DNA from 3 places in the Pseudoalteromonas sp. SR44-8 genome. Region 1 is predicted to be linked to each of the others. Evidence: predicted binding sites of a transcription regulator. Region 1 holds the regulator's gene; each other region holds the start of a gene.

What was found. The regulator LexA, encoded in region 1, represses DNA repair genes until DNA is damaged. The targets are predictions, from matches to a motif close to TACTGTATNNNNATACAGTA.
Region 2: the regulator LexA is predicted to act here: its motif matches at 1,808-1,827, upstream of uvrD (DNA helicase II).
Region 3: the regulator LexA is predicted to act here: its motif matches at 2,784-2,803, upstream of H5183_RS04275 (YebG family protein).

What each region holds. Positions count from the first base shown of each region.
Region 1 covers NZ_JACJDS010000019.1:55,048-59,969, forward strand. The annotation lists gene H5183_RS11275 (hypothetical protein) at 21-401, shown strand; gene H5183_RS11280 (PaaI family thioesterase) at 398-841, opposite strand; gene H5183_RS11285 (hypothetical protein) at 963-1,757, shown strand; gene lexA (transcriptional repressor LexA) at 1,832-2,449, shown strand; gene coxB (cytochrome c oxidase subunit II) at 2,871-4,013, shown strand; gene ctaD (cytochrome c oxidase subunit I) at 4,013-4,922, shown strand, end outside.
Region 2 covers NZ_JACJDS010000041.1:5,002-9,923, forward strand. The annotation lists gene uvrD (DNA helicase II) at 1-1,743, opposite strand, end outside; gene H5183_RS17660 (hypothetical protein) at 2,071-2,295, shown strand; gene H5183_RS17665 (YacL family protein) at 2,407-2,775, shown strand; gene H5183_RS17670 (dUTP diphosphatase) at 2,960-3,583, shown strand; gene yrfG (GMP/IMP nucleotidase) at 3,580-4,230, opposite strand; gene nudE (ADP compounds hydrolase NudE) at 4,292-4,864, shown strand; gene cysQ (3'(2'),5'-bisphosphate nucleotidase CysQ) at 4,857-4,922, shown strand, end outside.
Region 3 covers NZ_JACJDS010000006.1:81,970-86,891, forward strand. The annotation lists gene H5183_RS04265 (EAL and HDOD domain-containing protein) at 1-459, opposite strand, end outside; gene putP (sodium/proline symporter PutP) at 837-2,348, shown strand; gene H5183_RS04275 (YebG family protein) at 2,419-2,733, opposite strand; gene H5183_RS04280 (ComEA family DNA-binding protein) at 2,995-3,291, shown strand; gene H5183_RS04285 (DUF6170 family protein) at 3,308-3,610, opposite strand; gene dsbB (disulfide bond formation protein DsbB) at 3,610-4,122, opposite strand; gene nhaB (sodium/proton antiporter NhaB) at 4,246-4,922, opposite strand, start outside.

The DNA.
Region 1 (4,922 bases):
CGCAGGGTAAAAATGAAACAATGTCGGAAATTCAATTTTTAAATGTAGATCTAGAGCTTGAATCAAAGCAAGATATTAGTTTGTTAGTTGCAGACTTAAAAAAAAGTGCTGTGGTTTTGCATTACGATAAAGATGAGTACCGTCAACTAGCACGTATTGAGTCTAATGAAGACGTTATCTCACCAGATAAAGCGATTAACCACTTATGTGAGTTAATTGAATCTTGCTCACGCAATGCATTAAAGCAGTGGTTATCATGCTCAAAGCGCACCTTTGATATTGGCTTTGAATCAGGCACTTCGCCAAAATGCTTTAATCAAGCGCTCAGTGCCGATACTTTATTGCGTATTTCTGCTATTGGCGCAGGTATTGAAATTACAATTTATCCACTTTCAAGTTAGCCTTTTCGCTCTACAATTGCTGCGGTCATTCTTGATACGCAGCACAGTTCTCCACGACTATTGGTGATTTTTATTTCCCATACGGATGTACGCTTGCCTAAGTGTAGTGGTGTTGCTATCGCGGTTAATATACCATTACGTGATGCTTTTAGATGATTGGCATTGATCTCCTGGCCAACACAATAAAACTTTGTAAAATCAACAGCAAAGTTTGCAGCATAACTCGCCACGGTTTCTGCAAGTACAACATTTGCGCCGCCATGCACCATACCCATAGGGTTATGATGAGCTGGGATCGCGGGCATCGTTGCTACTAAATAATCATCGCCTATTTCACTTATTTCAATGCCCATGGTTTTCATCAATGTGCCTTGACCACTTATGCCGTCATCAAGTTGCTTACATTGTGCTAGGGTGATCGGTTGATACCAAATACTCATCTGTCTACCTCACTAAGTTATTTACTAAATCAGTCTACACTTTTAAACATTTTCCTACAGTTAAGATCATAAAAATAGATAAAATGTACCTATATTATCTAACTGTTAATGGATCTTAAGGATGAAAGTAAAGGTATTTGGATGTGGTGCAATATTATTAATGAGCCTTGTTGCTCAGCCGCAGGCTGTTGCTAGTACCCAACATCAACTCGATATTGGTTTTACCGATTTAGCTGGTTTAGATGAATCTTTTTTAGGCGCACGATACCGATATTTTGCGCAAGATCTTGAATCTTTGACTGGTCCATACGAGCTAAAAGCGTATTTAAATCAAGTCAATAATTATGCTATTGGTGGGTTTGCTAATGATGATTTTAGCTATTTAAATGCCGATGCTGCCATCTATGGTCCCGCAGGATTAGTTATTAGTGCCAGCGCGCAGCGCCTCTGTGAGGATAATAGCTATTGGCAAAATACTGATTATTTAGTGAGTGCCGCTGTTGGTAAGCAAATGAATGAGCAGTTACAACTAGGGTTCAATGTATATTACAGTCGCTTAGAGCGCCATGATATGTGGTTTGGCAAAGATAATGAAAGAGTCGCGGTTGAATGGACTTATGCTCCTTATGTTCGTTGGACAAATATAGTTAGCAATCAAGGTTGGGATTTAGAGCTAAAGCAATTGGCAGGGCGTTATCGTTATGTGCAGGGGCAGGCGGTTTATTATGTAAATCAAGCATGGTCAGTGGGAGTCGTTGCCAATATTCGGAATCAGAAAAATCTAAAAGACAACTATGAACTGCAAACGCAATATTGGTTTAATCAACATGTAGCATTAAAGTTTGGTCTTGGATCTGCGCTTGATTCTGGAAGTGGTTTAAATAGTATGAGCTTGTTATTAACGGCGCGATTTTAAGCCAATTTATATTTGCGATTTTCAGATAACTGTATATACTCACAGTTAAATGTACTGTATGGAAAACCAGTTGTATGCGCCCATTAACGAATCGCCAAGCTCAAATTCTCGAACTTATTAAAGTTTTTATTAAAGATACCGGTATGCCGCCAACCCGTGCTGAGATTGCGCAAACGTTAGGTTTTAAAAGTGCTAATGCAGCGGAAGAACATTTAAAGGCATTAGCGAAAAAGGGCGTTATTAAAATGAAGCCCGGTGCTAGTCGAGGTATTCAGTTAGTTGAAGAGGATGAGCCGGAACAACTTGGTTTACCTCTAATAGGCAGAGTTGCCGCTGGTGAGCCTATTTTGGCAGAGCAGCATGTTGAAAGTCATTGCAAAATAGATCCACTCTTGTTTAAACCGGCTGCTGATTTTTTACTGCGTGTGCAAGGCATGAGTATGAAAGACATTGGTATTATGGATGGCGATTTATTGGCAGTACACAGCACTCAAGTTGCTGAAAATGGCCAAGTGGTGGTTGCCCGTGTTGATGACGATGTAACAGTAAAACGCCTTGAAAAAGCAGGTAAAAAAGTTTTTTTACATGCTGAAAACGATGAATTTTCACCGATTGAAGTGGATCTTGAACATGAATCTTTCAATATTGAAGGGTTAGCTGTTGGGGTGATCCGCAACGCTGATTGGATGTAAAATTTTTGATCTATATTTTGCACCAAATTGGTGAAGTTTGGTGCATTTAATTTTTTACCGCTTTAATGGCTAGATTTTATACTTAGCTATAGCGTCCTAAGCCCTATCAAATCTACTTGTCAGCTACTTTTAGCCCTCTAATATTATCCCTAATTACAAAATAACGCGCTGATTTTTAGCTGTTATTTATGCACCAAAAAAGAATTTAATTGCTCTTAAAACTTGCTAATTGTTCATTTTTTAACTAATTGGTTAATACACTGTGTTAACAGCTACTTTAAAAGTCTAACAATTTTGCTCAATAGCATAATTTAGGGTTGCGTTAATATTCAGTAACAATAAAAAATAACGAATTGGCGCGAATAAAGCTGTGCCGCCTTTTCGCTTTGCGTTTTGCAATAGCATTTAAAGGAGCCGTCACATGGGTAAATTGAGCTCTACCTTGTGGCTTATATTGTTTGTTCTACCGCAGCAAGTATTGGCTAATAGCCAGTTTAATATGCGTAAGGGCGTAACAGATATAAGTAATGATGTTTATCAGCTGCACATGACAATATTTATTATATGTTGTGTGATTGGGGTCATCGTGTTCGCCGTGATGTTTTGGGCACTGATCCACCACCGTAAATCTAAAGGGGCAAAACCAGCCCAATTTCATGAAAGTACTAAAGTTGAAATCCTTTGGACGGCAATCCCGTTTGTGATTTTAATTGGTATGGCAATTCCTGCGACAAAAACTTTGATTGCAATGGAAGATGCTAGTAAAGCTGATCTCACGATTAAAATTACTGGTTCTCAATGGAAATGGCATTATGAGTACATGGGTGAAGATGTTGAGTTTTATTCAATGCTTGCTACACCTCAAGATGAAATAACTAATCTTGCAAATAAAAACCCTAATTACCTGCTTGAAGTTGATAAACCTTTGGTGTTGCCAATTAATCAAAAAGTACGATTTTTAATGACCTCAGACGACGTTATTCATTCTTGGTGGGTGCCTGATTTTGCAGTGAAAAAAGATGCTAACCCTGGGTTTATCAATGAAACTTGGACCAGAATTAATGAAGAGGGCATTTATCGAGGGCAATGTGCAGAACTATGCGGAAAGGATCATGGCTTTATGCCTGTGGTGGTTGAAGCTAAATCTGAGCAAGCATTTGCAAACTGGCTGAGCGAAGCTAAGCAGGCAAAAGCAAACGCTGCAATTGCTGATGCTGCATTATTAGATCAAACATTACCAAAAGAAGAATTAATGACACTCGGCGAGCAAGTCTATATGGCCAGTTGCGCTGCGTGTCACCAACCAACAGGTATGGGCTTACCGGGGGTTTTCCCGGCGCTCAAAGGCAGTCCGGTAGTATTAGGAGATATTAAAGATCATATTGATGTAGTGCTTCATGGTCGCCCAGGTACCGCTATGCAAGCATTTGACAAGCAGTTATCAATCAAGCAGCTAGCAGCTGTGATCACCTATAAGCGTAATGCATGGGGCAATGACACTGGGGATGTAATTCAACCGAGTCAGATACAAGCCGCGATTGATGCAACTTCGGAGGCTAAATAATGAGTAGCGTAACAGAGCAACAACATGATCAAGCTGCACACCATGATGGACATCATCATCCTGCGAAAGGTTTTAAACGCTGGCTTTATACTACTAACCATAAAGATATCGGTAGCTTATATTTAATTTTTTCGTTGACGATGTTTTTAATTGGTGGCGCCATGGCGATGGTGATCCGCGCAGAGTTATTTCAACCTGGCTTACAGTTGGTAGAGCCTCACTTTTTCAATCAAATGACCACAGTACATGGCTTGATCATGGTATTTGGTGCCGTTATGCCGGCCTTTACAGGATTGGCTAACTGGATGGTACCACTCATGATTGGCGCACCAGATATGGCATTACCACGGATGAATAATTGGAGCTTTTGGATTTTACCTTTTGCTTTTATTATTTTACTGGCATCCCTGTTTATGCCAGGTGGTGGCCCGGCATTTGGCTGGACTTTTTATGCACCACTGTCAACAACTTACAGTAACGATAATACCGCATTATTTGTTTTTGCTATTCACATCATGGGTATTAGCTCAATTATGGGCGCAATCAATGTGATTGTAACTATCGTTAATTTACGTGCGCCAGGTATGACTTGGATGAAGCTGCCGCTGTTTGTGTGGACATGGCTTATCACCGCTTTTTTATTGATTGCTGTGATGCCGGTATTGGCCGGTGCTGTGACTATGGTATTGACTGATAAGTATTTTGCAACCAGCTTTTTTGATGCTGCTGGGGGCGGTGATCCGGTGATGTTCCAGCACATATTTTGGTTTTTTGGTCACCCTGAAGTGTACATTATGATTCTGCCAGCCTTTGGCATTATCTCGACTATAGTGCCGACCTTTTCACGTAAAAAATTATTTGGTTATGCCTCTATGGTATATGCCACATCTTCGATTGCTTTACTTAGCT
Region 2 (4,922 bases), on a different contig from region 1:
TTGAGATGGGAACATGCCTTCTTCAACACCAACCATAAATACGAGTGGAAACTCTAAGCCTTTCGCTGAGTGCAACGTCATCATTTGCACTGCATCTTCATGTTCTTCAGCTTGACCATCACCGGATTCCAGTGAGGTATAAGCCAAGAATCCTTGCAGTGGTGAGCTAAACTCTTCATCTTCCGGGAGTTCGTATTGGCCACAGGCGCTGATCAGCTCTTCTAAGTTTTCTACCCGGGCGCGGCCCTTTTCGCCTTTTTCTGCTTGATACATCGCCATTAAACCAGATGTTTGAATAGCGTATTTCGCTTGCTCTTCTAAAGTGAGATCACCAATTTTATCTTCAATATGTTCTACCAGTTCAACAAACTTAGTAACAACCGTCGCCGCACGTCCTGATAAATGTTGTTGTTCTACGATGGCTTTGGCGGCGTACCATAATGGCAATGATTCGCTACGCGCACAATCGCGAATATGGCTTAAGGTTTTATCGCCAATGCCACGAGCAGGAGTGTTAATCACTCGCTCAAATGCAGCATCATCCTGACGATTACCTACGAGCCGTAAATATGCCAGCGCATCTTTAATTTCCTGACGTTCAAAGAAGCGCATACCGCCGTAAATGCGGTACTTCAAGCCTTCTTGTAACATGGCTTCTTCAAGTACCCGCGATTGCGCGTTACTACGATATAAAATCGCCGCATCTTGTAGGGCATTACCAGCGTTTAACCAGCTGCGTAATTTGCTGCTTACAAAGCGCGCTTCGTCTAATTCGTTAAAAGCGGCATAAACAGAAATAGGTTCACCATCATTGCCATCAGTCCAGAGGCTTTTACCCATTCGGTCTGAGTTATTTTGAATAAGTGCATTAGACGCTTTTAGAATAGTGGCAGTAGAGCGATAGTTTTGTTCAAGGCGAATAGTTTCGGCTTTAAAATCGGTCAAAAAGCGCTTAATGTTTTCAATTTTAGCACCACGCCAACCGTAAATACTTTGGTCATCATCACCTACGATCATGATGCTGTTGGTATCGCCGGCTAATAATTTAAGCCATGCATATTGAATGGTGTTGGTATCTTGAAACTCGTCTACTAGCATATGGGCAAAACGTTGCTGGTAGTGACGTAGTAAGGTTGGATTATTTTTTAGTACTTCAAAACTACGTAATAAGATTTCGGCAAAATCAACTAATCCTGCTCGATCACATGCTTCTTGATAAGCGGTGTAAACTTTAAGCATCATTTGTTCGTTGATGTCGTAAGCTTGGATATCTTTGGGGCGCAGACCTTCATCTTTCTTGGCGCTGATATACCAGCCAAACTGTTTTGCAGGCCATTTTTTGTCATCAATATTCATGGCTTTTAATAAGCGTTTGATCATTCTAAGTTGATCATCAGAGTCTAAAATTTGAAACGCTTCTGGTAAGTTTGCTTCGCGATGGTGGGCGCGCAATATACGGTGTGATAAGCCATGGAAAGTACCAATCCACATACCACCTACTGGTGCTTGAAGGGCTTGTTCAACGCGCGTGCGCATTTCTTTAGCTGCTTTATTGGTAAAGGTTACTGCAAAAATACTATAAGCGGAGGCTTGCTCAACCTGCATTAACCATGCGATACGATGAACGAGTACTCGAGTTTTCCCAGAGCCTGCGCCAGCAAGCACCAGCATATTTTGGAGTGGGGCTGCAACTGCATCCCGTTGTTTATCATTTAAACCGTCGAGTAATTCTGAAACGTCCATCATCACGCCTTTTCAATCAATATTAAAAGCAGTATAACAGGTGTTTTTGTTAGGCTAAATAAAATACTGTTTTTATAACCAGTTAATTTAATACATAGTCTAAAGGCTTTAAAAACTTAATGATTCATTTATAGTCATTTTTTAGCTAAGCTAGATCAATGGTGTGAAGTGATATCGCCAATTTGACTTATATTTAGTAAAAATCACGATTTTAGCTAGTTCTTCGTATTATCGTTGATTTTAACATATTGATTTTTAATAATTAAATAATTGGCATGAAGAATGTAAGTAGATAAGAATAAAATTAAATTAATAATTGAGGTTAACATGGCAGAGCAAGGTTCAGGCGGTAATGTTATCGCAGCGATTTGTAATATATTTTTCCCAGGTTTAGGGCAGTTAGTTCAAGGCCGGATCATGGCGGCAATTGGTTTCTTCCTAGCGTGGGTTATTAGTGGCGCGCTTATTTATGTTGCGATTGGTTTTATATTACTGCCGATCGTCTATATTTGGGCAATCATTGATGCCGCGCGGTTTAGATCTTATCGGTAGCTGTATCACTTCAAAGAATAGCGCTTTTTAGCGCTATTTTTGTCACTGGCTTTATTTATTCAGCACTGACTAGGGTATAATCCCGATCATTAGTTGTATTTAGGTAAAGTTATGGAATACCAATTTATACGCGATCCAATAAGTGGCCTGCGGATTAAAATTAGCAGTGAACATGCGGTTATTGGCCGTTGGTTAAATGAAGAGATCGGCAAAGACAAAATTGCTATGGTACAAGCTTTAATAGCCTCAGTATCAAGTAGTTTTGAGCCGTTAACGCTACAGGGCCAAGAAATTGATTTGATCTTAAATAAAGATGAAGCCATTTTTGAAGCCCATGCCTTGCACCAAGACTCTGAAGATTTATTTGCTTATCAAGATGATGAGCTTATGCTCGAGGAAAATGGTTTAAGTAGTGGCTGTGGTTTTGAAGATTTTGTTGATCTGATTAATTCATGGCAAGAATTTACTACAGGCAGGTAGCCGTCAGTTTTCAGTTAGCAAAATACCCTCGGGTGCCGCGTAATGAAATGCCCTTAGCTATATTGGCAATATTTGTGTTAGCGACCTCTGCGTATTAACCACAATCAGCACGTAGAATCGATTTCATCGAAGAGTATTTATCTGTATTATTAACTACAATTAAAAAATAGTAACTGGAAGAGATATGTCTGCCAATTTAAATAAACTAGTGGTGATGCTAGAAATGCAAAATGCCATGAACACCAAAGTTCATGATCAATGGTTTAGCCAAGGCTTTGAATGGTATCGCGCTATTTGGGTTGAATGCGCTGAAATGCTTGATCATTACGGTTGGAAATGGTGGAAAAAGCAAACTCCAGATACCGAGCAAGTTATTTTAGAATTGGTTGATATTTTTCACTTCGGTTTATCGTTACGCATTGATGGTGAGACCAGTTATTTAGATCTTGCTAAGCAGTTGGAACAACAGTTAAGTGCACCGCAACAAGCTGATGATTTCAAACAAACGTTAGAAATTCTCGCCGCGTCAGCCGTCGCTGAGAAAACCTTTAACGCCGCAGCCTTCGCTGGATGTATGGCGCAAATAGGTATGGATATTGATGATTTATATCGAGGCTATGTAGGTAAAAATACGCTTAATTTTTTCCGCCAAGATCATGGTTATAAAGATGGTAGCTACATTAAAGAATGGCATGGCAAAGAAGATAACGAGCATTTAGTTGAGGTCGTTAAAAGCCTGAATACGGAACATGCTGATTTTGCAAAGCTTGTATATCAAGGCTTAGAGGCTCGCTACCCTAAAAATTAAGGCAGCATGTCACGAAAATCAGTGACGCTCAAATAGTCACTGATTTCATTGTGCGGTTGTTTACTATCTGGGTTTGCAACCGCCAATAAATGGCCAATACCATATTCTTTTGCGGCGTTTAGTACCGCTAAACTGTCGTCAACGAACAGCGTACGCTGCTTATCAAAACCTAAATCGAGTTGTACTTGCTGCCATAAGCTTTGCTGCTCTTTACTCACACCATATTGATGAGTCGACACCACACCATCTAAATAGTTATCAATATTGGTTTTTTCAAACTTGAGCATGACACTTTCCGGGTGTGCGTTGGTAAGTAAAATCAACTCTTTACCCGCTTTTCGCAACGATGTTAAAAATGCAGGTACATCCTCACGCATTTTAATGAGGTGCTGATGCTGATATTTTAGCTCCATAATAGGTAAATTAAGTTGTTGTTCCCAGTAATCTAAGCAATACCATTGGATTTGACCGCTAACGGCTTGATAGCGTTTTAATATATCCGCTTGGGCTTGTGCCAAACTAATATTCTTTGCGATAGCGAGTTGCTCAGGGATCACTGTCAGCCAAAAGTGATTATCAAAATGGAGATCGAGCAAAGTGCCATCCATATCTAGCAGCACAGTATCGATTTTTGACCAATTTAACATAGGAATTTCATCTTATAGGGTTTATTATTGAACTAACTGCCATGATAGCAAATTAATGCCAATGACACAGAAAAAGCACCCAACACCACCACAAATTCTTCGCACCGAAGTTGTTGCTAAAAGCCGATTATTTACGGTGGAATCACTTGAATTAAAATTTTCAAATGACGAACAGCGTCAATACGAACGGATCCGCGGCGGTGGCCGAGGGGCTGTAATGATAGTGCCATTAACAGCTGATAATGAATTACTGTTAGTACGAGAATATTGTGCTGGCACTAATGATTATCAACTAGGCTTCCCAAAAGGCTTAATTGATCCTGGTGAAACACCAGAACAAGCAGCAAACCGAGAATTAAAAGAAGAAGTTGGCTTTGGTGCTGAGCAACTTCAGCCACTTAAAGTGGTTTCAATGGCACCCAGTTACTTTAATGCGACTATGCACATATTGTTTGCGCAACAACTTTATCCGCAAACTTTAGTTGGGGACGAGCCAGAACCATTAGTGGTTGTTAAGTGGCCATTAACCGATTGGCAGTCATTATTACAACAATCAGACTTCACCGAAGCACGAAGCGTTGCAGCTTTGCTATTATTAACTAAGCATTTAGAATCAGGAGCTGCGAATGATTGAATTACTTGAGCCATGTATTGAGCTTGCGCAAAGCGCTGGTGCTGCGATTATGGCTATT
Region 3 (4,922 bases), on a different contig from region 1:
AATTTCTTCGATTATGCTGTGGATAGTGTCAACTTCACAATTGAGAAAATCTATTTTAATAATATCAATAAAAGGATAAAAATGACGCCATACAGGCTGGTGAATATAATCATCCAGGGCGAGCGTATAACCTTTTTGTTTTAAGTCTTTGACGATCGCGAGTAAGCGTTTCCCTGGTTGAATTGTTTCGAGTATTTCTACAACAATCTGATCTTTACCAAGCAGGGTTGGGTAGCCTTTTTGTAATGTTTCAAGCGTAAAGTTGATATACGCTGGTTTATTATCGGTGAGATCTTCTAAGCCAAAATTGAATTGACTACCTTCAATTAGCCGGCTAGTTGCCTCGTCACCATCAATATCTGGGAATACATTATCAACGCCGTCACGAAAAAGTAACTCATATCCTACAAGTTGTTTGTTTCGATCTAAAATTGGTTGGCGTGCAGCATAAAAATACATAAACAGCGGGTCCACATCAGTTAAGCGATTACTTGGGCAATATAAGATAAAACAACATAAATAGCATTAACTATATTTAAAATATCAATACTATAGTATTGATTAATTGCAAAATCATCGATCTAATCCTAGGGTAATTAAGTATTAATTACCATGTTCTATAGTTAAATAATTAACCATTAGGTAAAACCGCTTAACCCTATATCATTGTAAGGTTAACTTAGTAATTGGAGTTATTCACCCTTTGCGTGATATAGTCAAGCTCTAGGTTGGTTTTTACACCAATAATGACTTTATATAGTATTGATTTATGAGTCATTATTAGGATTAAAAGCCAGGTTTTAACTTCAGAGTTGGAGGCGAGTTTGGAAACTGGAATGATTATTTCTTTAGCTGCGTATTTTATCGTAATGCTAGGTATTGGCTTGTACGCTTATAAGCAGTCTACCGCCGATGTGTCGGGCTATATGTTGGGTGGCAGAAGTTTATCACCAGCTGTAGCTGCTCTATCTGCCGGTGCATCGGATATGAGTGGTTGGCTACTTATGGGCTTACCCGGTGCTATGTATCTATTTGGCTTAAGTAAAGTTTGGATTGCAATAGGCTTAGTATTTGGCGCTTGGGCAAACTACTTCTTAGTAGCGCCACGCCTGCGTGTCTATACTGAGAAAGCGAATGACTCGATTACTATTCCTGATTACTTTGCTAATCGTTTTGCTGATAATAAAAATATATTACGTGTAATTTCGGCAATCGTGATCATCGTTTTCTTCACACTTTATACTTCTTCAGGCGTTGTCGCTGGCGGTAAATTATTCGAAAACTCATTTCAGATGAGTTACGAAACGGGGCTTTATGTGACAACCGGGGTCGTCGTACTTTATACATTGTTTGGTGGTTTCTTAGCTGTGAGTTTGACTGACTTTGTGCAAGGTTGCATCATGTTCATCTCGCTACTTGCTGTACCTATTGTTACTTATATGATGCTAGATCAGCCAGTGTTAGACACACTTACTAATGCCAGTTATGACTTGCTGTTAAGCGCTCCGAAAGAGAGCGAAGTCCACTCTCTTAATATGTTAGATTGGTTTGCAGGCGGTTCAACCATCGCTATTATTTCTGCAATGGCATGGGGCTTAGGTTATTTCGGTCAACCGCATATCATAGTGCGTTTTATGTCAGTACGATCTGTTAAAGATATGCCTACTATGCGTCGTATTGGTATGTCGTGGATGACCTTATCAGCAATTGGTGCAGTGTTAACAGGACTATTTGGTGCTGCTTACATGATCGAAAATCAAATGTTGATTGACGATAAAGAAACGATATTTTTAGTATTATCTGAATTGGTTTTCCATCCACTTATTGCCGGCTTTTTACTTGCTGCTATTTTAGCTGCGATTATGAGTACTATTTCATCTCAGTTATTGGTTTGTTCAAGCTCTTTGACTGAAGACTTCTACAAAATTTATTTAAACCGTGATGCATCACAAACCGAGCTGGTTTTAGTTGGTCGAATTAGTGTACTACTCGTTGCATTATTTGCTATTTATTTGGCTTATGACCGCGACAGTTCTATTTTAGATTTAGTAAGTAATGCGTGGGCAGGTTTTGGGGCTGCGTTTGGCCCGTTAGTATTACTTAGTTTATATTGGAAGCGAATGAATCTACAAGGTGCGATCAGTGGTATGGTTGTGGGTGCAGGGACAGTGTTGATCTGGATATATGCGCCAATCACCATAAATGGAGAGAGTCTCAGCAGTATCATTTATGAAATTATACCGGGCTTTATACTTGCAACAATTGCAATCATTACAGTGAGCTTATCAACAGCGCCACCAAATAAAGAGATCACCGAATTATTTGATGAAGTTGAACGAGGGCTATAACGAGTAGTAATTTTTATAACTAAAAAAGGGCAATTAATTGCCCTTTTTTAGTTAGTTAACTTATGATTTTTTAGCTTGCTTCTTTATCAGTGCTGGCTTTAATAGACGCTACATTTTCTTTTTTTACTTTCGCCGTTGGTGCTTTCTGTATTGCCTCTTTGCCGCCTTTAAGTACATTCATAAAGTCGTCTTTACTTTTAGCAATCTCAAGTGCGAGCGATTCGATTTGTTGTTCGCTTAGTGGTACATCAACTTTCTCAAGCATAACCTCAAGCGACTCTGCTATATCAAGCATTTTGTCATACGCGTCAGCTTCTTTTTTAGTAGTAAACGTCATACGCTCGACTCCGTTTCTCTCTACAACATATTTAACAACAACAGCCATGATTTCTCCTGCCAATTTGCTTGGTGAATAACAAGTTCACCTTGATTGATTACTGTTTTTATGTACAGTAATTGTTTATTGGTCTTTTTGCAAGTGAACATTTTTATTTTTTACTATTAGGATTTGACAAAGAGGTACAACTTTACTTTATTTAAATAGTCGCACTTTTTTAGTATGACTTTATTTGGAAGTAGTCCAAAAGTGAAGGCATTAAAGTCAACTATTAATTGAGTCCACGTATGGACATCATGGAGGAGAAACATGAAGTTTTTAACTTTAATAGTCGTAGTGCTTGGCTTGGCTATATCATTGCCTAGTGGTGCCGCTGTAACTAAAACCGAAGCTACTGAAAGTATGGGTAAAGTTCAGTTAGTCAATGTTAATCAAGCAACAGTCGAGCAGCTTACCCAGCTGCCAGGTATTGGTAAATCAAAAGCACAAGCGATAGTTGATTACCGTACCGAGCAAGGCAAATTTAAGTCTGTTGCAGATCTAGCGCAGGTGAAAGGTATTGGCGATAAATTAGTCGCTAAACTGGATGGCAAAGTTACATTTTAAAAAACTACAGGGCGAATTATTCGCCCTGCTCAAATTGCTTTATAGCCTTGCTCAAATAGTGTTTAGAGAATTGAATTTCAACAGGGGTGGTTAACAACGGGTAACTTAACCCAGCCACCAGTAATACAGGAAGTAACAGCCAACCTTCGATATACGCTAATGATAGAAATACTGGGATCAATAAAATCAGCTTTATAATACGCAAACTGATTTTTTGCATTGGAGTTAACATACTCACTGCAATCGCAATTATTTGCTGACGTTGACGTATTTTAAACGATTTTAATTGCGTTACTTGACTTGAAAATAATGCAATCATCACAGCGACTTTTTAATTATTAAACGACTTACTACAACGCTTATCAGTATCAGAGTAAATACCGCAAAAATGATCTCCATCCATGCTGGCATACTTAACCCTGCAAATTGCCAATCGATGTTGCCACAGTCTCCTGTCGCAGCAAAAAAATGTGGCATCCACTCATGTAATGGTAATGGAAAATTAGGCTCGAATTCGCAGCTAAACGCAAAGGGATCGGTTGTCGTTTGCATATCAATATGTTGGCGTGCAATTAAGTAACCCCAAATACTAGCAACTGCCCATGCTGAAAATGCTGTTATACGGCAAATTAAATTGGTTGGTCTGACTGCGCCGACTAACCCTGCGGCTAGTAACCCTAGCATGGCAGTACGTTGATATATACACATAATGCATGGCTCTAAGCCCATTTGGTATTGGAAATACAATGCGATTAATTCAAAAATAAAAGCGCTAAAAGCGAGTAGTAACCAAGCACTGCGTTGTTGGGCTAAATTTGCTAACCAAGTCATAAAATATCCAGTCTATAATTTGTGGATGAATTATGACTTAGTCATTAAACTACGCGCAAGGATAAATATGATTTGTAACAATAAAAAAGCTGCCGAAGCAGCTTTATTTACTGTTTGGATTATTTAATGCCCAGAACTTCCTATACTTTGTAAGCTTGCACTATGGTGCTCAATCCAGCCCCATTGATAGAATAAATCAGTCATTTCACTTAGGCCAAGATATGTCCCTGCTAAGCCAACAACCGTTAGCACTATGGTATAGGGGAGTGCCATGTAAACCATACGACCGTAGGATAATCGCAATACGGGAGCAAGGGTCGATGTTAGTAAGAATAAAAATGCAGCTTGACCGTTAGGTGTGGCAACACTTGGTAAATTTGTACCGGTATTAATTGCCACCGCTAATAAATCAAATTGATCGCGGCTAATTTGCCCTGCTTTTAATGCTGCCGCCACTTCATTAATATAAACAGTGCCAACAAAGACATTGTCACTGACCATCGAGAGTAGGCCATTTGCGACAAAAAACATAACTAACTGTAATTGCCCTTCAAATGTCAGTACCCAAGTTATTACAGGAGTAAATAAGTGTTGGTCAATAATGACTGCAACGATTGAGAAAAATACACATAACAGTGCAGTAAACGGCAGTGCTTCTTCAAAAGCCTTTCCTAGTTGGTGCTCTTCAATTATACCAGCGGACGCAGTTGCAAAAATAATGACGGATAAGCCGATTAAGCCAACAGTGGCAAGGTGTAATGCTAATGCAATGATCAACCATACAGCAATTAATGACTGAA